2 regions of the Peribacillus sp. FSL R5-0717 genome follow, and region 1 is predicted to be linked to the other one. Evidence: riboswitches for the same ligand, from Rfam matches in the RefSeq annotation. Region 1 holds a riboswitch; the other holds the start of a gene.

Region 1 (3,146 bases):
AAGGAAAAATGAAGAGGACAATATTATCGCCATCAAGACGAACTCCGGCCGCGAACTCGACTACCCCTCAGCCCTTGCGGAAGCCAAAGCTGGCAACCTGGCCAACGTTGACGTCTTTCATAAATATGGACGTGACATATTACGGAGTGAGCCCGATGGGATAAAAGAAAATAACCTGGATCAACTGCCGGAGTTTTGAATTTTTCGGGAGACTGCCTGATACGGGCAGTTTTTTTCTATCTGGATGCGCAAAAAAAAGAACCAGCATGATTAGCCAGATCTTATTTTTCATAAGGATAGGATTCAGAGATTTCGAGCATTCGGCCGCAGGACTCGACAACCTCGATGATTTCCATCCATGACATGTCCAGACCCAGTTCATTAGCATGGGAAATCTTATCCCGTAATTTTCGGATGGCATTCGCATCCTTCTTCCCTTTACTTTTCGAAGGGATTTGGAAGAAGTGCCTCAATTCTTTATCTTTATGTATAATATCGAATTTATCACTGATTTGCAGGCACTCTATTATATTGATATCCTCATTTTTATCGATTCTCCTTTTATATAATTCGGTTGCCTTTTCTAAACGGTCTTCGCTGATCATTGGATACCAGCTGCCATCGCCGAATCTATCCAGGATGATATCGCTCATCCTCATTTCCAATAAGGTAATATATCCGAATATCAGCATCCTGATCGGAGGCTTTTGGAGGTCGGCATGGGTAATCAACATTTTAATTGAATTATTCTCTAATACGAACACCCTTGTCTTATTCTTAAAAATATGGAGAAGCTGGATCAAAGGGGTTGAATTCGAAACCATTTCCCTTGGTGAGAAGTTTCTCATATATTCAGAAATACTTCCCTCACCTAGTTCTTGCCTTTCGATATATCCGATGATTTCCCCTTGATCTTGGACTGCCAATATATCAAAATTCTTTTTTTTCATTGCTTTCTGGATATCCAGCGCCAGATCGTTTTTATGGCAAAACTCAAGCTCCTGGGCAATGCTCTTAACCGTTATATTTTCTTCATAAAGAGTTTTAAGACTCAGATAGCTGCTATTACTTTTTCTTTCGCTTCCATTTAACATCTTTCAACCTCCGATCAGGAACACTTTCTGCCCGTTTTCCGCTTTAATAATAGAAATGAATGCGGCCCCAAATAAAGTTCACTTAGTGGACTCCATCCCATTCATCAAATGCCATCAACTGCATTTCCTGCCGCCGTTTCCACATTCTCCTTTTCTTCCCACCCCTTACAAACATCCACCCAATCCTTGGCACCTGAATATTCAAATAATTCAGCGAGTGTAAGTTCTATTGCAGAGTTTGAACTGCCGCAAGCCGGAAACAATGACTCGAAGCGCTTCATCGATACATCAAGAAAAACAGCTAAATCGTTTGCCAGGCCAAACGGGCAAACGCCTCCGATTGCATGGCCGGTCTGTGCAAGCACTTCATCAGGTGAAAGCATTCGTGCCTTGAAACCGAACGTCTGACGAAATTTCTTATTATCCACTTTCGCGTCCCCTGTGGCAACGACCAAAATCGCGTGTTCACCTTCCCCTTTAAAGGAAAGGGTCTTGGCAATCCGCGCTGGGATAACACCGATGGTTTCCGCTGCCTCAATCACCGTGGCACTAGATGTTTCGAACTCTTTTACGTCACCTTCCCGATTCCATTGTTTAAAATGGCTTTTGACACTTTCGATCGACATATTAATATTCACTCCTTTTTATGTACATATTGAAATAATATCATCCTTCATTGCAATAATTCAAAATACAATTGTGCTGCTTCATCTGATTGGAAACCTATAAATTAAAACCATTCTTTACAAATTGACGAAACAAGCTTACGTGGGATACTATTAATCATCGGGTAAACGCCTGCACGTGGTTCGTAACCATCCCACGATAAAAAACTAGGGAGAGAGTAAAATGAATGTTCGTACACTCGTGATAAACGGGTTATTGGCTGCCTTGTATGTGGCGGTCTCATTGGTGTTTAAACCAATAGCTTTTGAGATGTTCCAATTCCGTGTACCGGAAATGTTGAATCATCTGATTGTATTCAATAAAAAGTATATCTACGGTATCGTTGGAGGAGTCTTCATATCGAATCTGCTCTTTTCGCCGATGGTGCCATATGATTTGATTTTTGGGGTGGGCCAATCCCTGCTCGCCTTATTGCTTGTCATTTATGTTTCTCGTTTCATAAAAGGCATTAAAGGACGTATGGTCGCTACGATTATCTTTTTCACGTTCACAATGTTTTTAATTGCAATTGAACTGAACCTTGCCTTTGGCTTGCCATTCTGGCTAAGCTGGATGACTACAGCTGTCGGTGAGTTCGTTGTCCTTTTGATTGGAGCGCCAATCATTTATGGAATGAACAAAAGAATTCAGTTTGAAAAGTGGCTTTAAAAGGAATCTTCGCGCCGTTAAGCCACTATAATGGAAAAGAGCTGTCTGCATGATGCGGCAGCTCTTTTTTTTCACCATTGAACTTGAAAATGATAAACTATTAGTAAGAATGGTGGTGGCCCTTTGAAAAAAGTCCTGACCATAATCGGTCTACTTGTAATCGCAATTTTTATATACTCTAATGCAGAACTGTTCACTTTGGTTTGGAAAAGTGATTTGGATTCTGTTATTGGCATATTGAAGGAAAATCTTTTGCTTACATTTATTGTGACATTCGTTTTGATGTTTGTACAAAATTCTTTTACAATCATCCCCTTAATTTTGCTCCTGACCATCAATGTCACGATATTAGGATTCATATATGGCTATCTATGGAGTTGGTTTACAAGTGTTGTTGCCTCAGGATTCATTTTTTATGCAGCAAGAAACTGGTTTCAGGAGCTTCTTTTAAAGAAGATTGGTGAAAAATGGCAAGAATCTGTAGTGGAGCATGGCTTCATGTACGTGTTTACAGGCAGGATTTTCCCGCTTATCCCAACAAGCTTAATTAACTTGGCGGCCGGAGTCAGCACCGTCACTTTCAAAGACTTTTTATTGGCGACGGCACTTGGCAACCTTATATACTTTTTCTTCCTATCACTGATTCCCTATGGACTGCTATCTGTTGAAATGAACCAATATACGCTAGCGGCTCTTGCACTCCTCTTCTTACTATTC
Region 2 (3,146 bases), 1.9 Mb from region 1:
GTGAAGCAGAAGAACTGCTCTCTTTCCACCTATATATGTGAATGACTCAGGTGCTTTCACTTTCATCTATCTAGGACCTTCTTTCTTTGCTCTTGTTGATAAATAGAATCTAAATGATTTTCGAAAAAAAATCAATTAATACCCCTTGAGTAGTGATTCTTCTATCCTATTCCGTATTTTCATTAAAACAATTAAATCATATATATAGTATCCTTACCACACTCTTCACAACTCATCCGTTCCGAAGCACATTTTACTATGATTAAATTTATTTAGCAATCGTCATTTAACCATTTTTTTTAAGAAAAGTAAAATGCACCTTGTGATACGATGTACAACGTATTACACTTTAAAAATGAAAAGGAGGAGATTTTATATGGATAAAGAATTAATGAAGGGAAGCATTGACCTCCTTTTGCTTTCACTTCTATCGCAAAAAAAGCTTTACGGCTATGAAATAACGAAAATCCTGAAGCAAATGAGCAAGGGCAACTATGAAATAAGTGAAGGCACCCTCTACCCTGCCCTTAAACGATTAGAAAAAAAAGAATTCATAAAAGGACATTGGAAAGAGTCCGAATCAGGCCGCAGGAAATATTATCATGTCACCGAAAATGGGCAAACCGAACTTGAGCGGAAACGCGAATGCTTTTTCTTCCTGGAAAAATTAGTTCGAAAAAGCTCAGAGCAATTCTAAACCAAATAAAAAGCTTCCTGCACTTAATGGAACGGCCCAGGAAGCTTTTTTTGCTGTTTTACTCGTGAGTTTCGTACTTTTACTCGTGAATTCGCGCTGTTTACTCATGAGTTTCGCACTTTTACTCGTGAGTTTTGCTCTATTACTCGTGAATTCGCTGTTTACTCGTGAGTTTCGCACTTTTACTCGTGATTTCGGACTGTTTACTCGTGAGTTTCGTACTTTTACTCGTGAATTCGCACTGTTTACTCGTGAGTCACTTCAATCACGCAAAAAAGGACCTAATCAGGTCCTTTTTTTGTCTATTCCTTTATGCTTGCGATAATTGGCGCAGGAGAGCTTCATGCATTCCCCTTGTACATGCGGGCCATATTTTTCACGAAAGGCCTCGAGGCAATAGCATTTTTCTTCTTCTTTTTTGGTTCCATCCATCAAGTGCATCCCTCCTAGCATTTAACTGGAGACTACACGTTTCTCCAGTTCTACGTTGATTCGCCCCAACAATATGGCACCAATGGACTGAATGATCGTTTTAACGATGATTTGGCCGATGACCGCAGCGGGTACCGCTTCCCATGGCAATATATTGGCACCCAGAGGACTTAGGCCAATCACGACAAATATCACCGAATCGAAAAATCCTCCAACGATTCCGCTGTAAAACACCCTCCAACTCATCGGGAGCTTTAAACGGGTATAAATCTCCGTATCCGCTGTTTCTGCGACCACGAAGGATAATGCGGAAGCAAACACAATCAGTAACGTATCTCCTAATAAAAATGATACACATGCAGATAAAATAAGTGCAGTGACGATGCATATATAGGTCTTTGCGCGGCCGAATTTATTCTGGACCAGATCTCGGAAGATGAAGGTTCCCCCGATGAGCAATGTCCCCATCGGGATGATGAACATGCCAAAATGTAATGGCGCAAAAGCTGCTGTAACCACATTCGCCGTGATGATGGATACTAAATACAATAAAATTCTTAACATTTCTTAATTCTCCTTATACAGAAAAAACAGCACCCTAAGAAAGAGCCCTGTTCTCCTTAGTTTTTTTGAGAGGGTAGCTAGAACCTCTTCCGCCCAGGCGGATTATCATTTTCCTTATTCATCGTAGCTTGAAAGCGGTTGGAAATCAAGAAGTTTCCATACCGTCGATTTTAGTATGTTTTCGCGGATACCGATTGATTTAGCCATTTACTTCAATGGCCCTGTTTCCCCCTTTGCCGATTTCTGTCGCTTAAAACTGCTTGACCGGCTGTATATAAAAGCCGAAAATCAAAGATAGAGTTCTGTACCTTATTTGGCGAGGAGAAAAAAGAATGATGAAAAAAACTACGTTTTGTCTATCCTATTTATATCGCAACCACACCAGAGAAGCTTTGGGAAGCCTTGACGAGTGGTGAAGTCACGGAGAAATACCACTTCGGATTACAAGTACTGTCTGACTGGCAAGAAGGGTCGGCCGTTAAATATTTGCTGGATGATGGGCGGATTACCGATCATGGGCATGTACTTAAATGCGAGCCGTTGCACCTGCTCTCGTTTACATGGATCATGGCAGGAGACGAAACACCTCGCGAGCAGCCTACACGGGTCACTTTTGAATTACTGAAAATGGACGATTCGACTGTGAAGTTAACTCTTAGGCATGAGGAGCTATTGGAGACAGATTTCGTCTATGATGACAATACCTTTGAAGGCTTGAATAATGGATGGCCAGCCCTTTTAAGTAACCTGAAGAGCTTGCTTGAAACTGGACGGACCCTGCCGCCCATATCAGTAGACTGGGATAATTAAACGGAAACTATAAAAACAAATCGAAAGAGAGTTGAGTTAGTTATGGATACTCAAATAATCACGAAATTCAAGATCGTCAAGCCAACGAATGAAGTGTTTGAAGCCATAGTGAATCCTGAAAAAATCGGGAATTTCTGGTTCTCATCGAGTTCGGAAAGATGGGAAAAAGGCCGGACGCCTACATTGAGATACAACGAATACGATGCTGAAGTGGTCATTCATGTATTGGAAATAGAGGAAAATAGGAAAATCGTGTTTGCATGGGGCGGAAATGATCAAGAAACGATTGTTGCCATTACACTAAAAAAGTTGGATAAAACGAGTACGATCATTGAAGTGAACGAATCAGGATTGAGTGAGGACGATCCTGACATAATAAACAAAATGATCGGACAAAAAGAAGGTTGGGTATATACATTAACCTGTTTAAAGGGTTATTTAGAAAATGGCGTCACTACTTTGAGAGCATCATTAGTTTTTTAATAAATTGCATAAACCCTCAATAAACTGGGGTTTATCCTTTGCAACACTGGTGAAACAAATGGCATAATCCCACTTAAAAACAGTACTTTATAGTTCAACCCAATAATTGACATTTAAAAATCCGTGAGCTATCATCCTAATTAACCAGTGGTCAATTAAT

The links. Region 1 has a riboswitch for preQ1 ahead of NYE65_RS15085 (QueT transporter family protein). Riboswitches for the same ligand answer to the same signal wherever they lie in the genome.
Region 2: it holds a riboswitch for preQ1, as region 1 does, so the genes downstream of both, NYE65_RS05790 (VUT family protein) here and NYE65_RS15085 (QueT transporter family protein) in region 1, are expected to answer to the same signal.

Annotation. Positions count from the first base shown of each region.
Region 1 covers NZ_JBBOOF010000001.1:3,105,331-3,108,476, reverse strand. Annotated here, with positions in the region: gene NYE65_RS15100 (DUF3892 domain-containing protein) at 1-199, shown strand, start outside; gene NYE65_RS15095 (hypothetical protein) at 282-1,094, opposite strand; gene NYE65_RS15090 (YbaK/EbsC family protein) at 1,199-1,720, opposite strand; PreQ1 riboswitch class I at 1,893-1,937, shown strand; gene NYE65_RS15085 (QueT transporter family protein) at 1,944-2,429, shown strand; gene NYE65_RS15080 (TVP38/TMEM64 family protein) at 2,553-3,146, shown strand, end outside.
Region 2 covers NZ_JBBOOF010000001.1:1,192,619-1,195,764, forward strand. Annotated here, with positions in the region: gene NYE65_RS05775 (alpha/beta hydrolase) at 1-66, opposite strand, end outside; gene NYE65_RS05780 (PadR family transcriptional regulator) at 377-697, shown strand; gene NYE65_RS05785 (hypothetical protein) at 983-1,132, opposite strand; gene NYE65_RS05790 (VUT family protein) at 1,151-1,693, opposite strand; PreQ1 riboswitch class I at 1,744-1,786, opposite strand; gene NYE65_RS05795 (SRPBCC domain-containing protein) at 2,063-2,503, shown strand; gene NYE65_RS05800 (SRPBCC family protein) at 2,546-2,986, shown strand.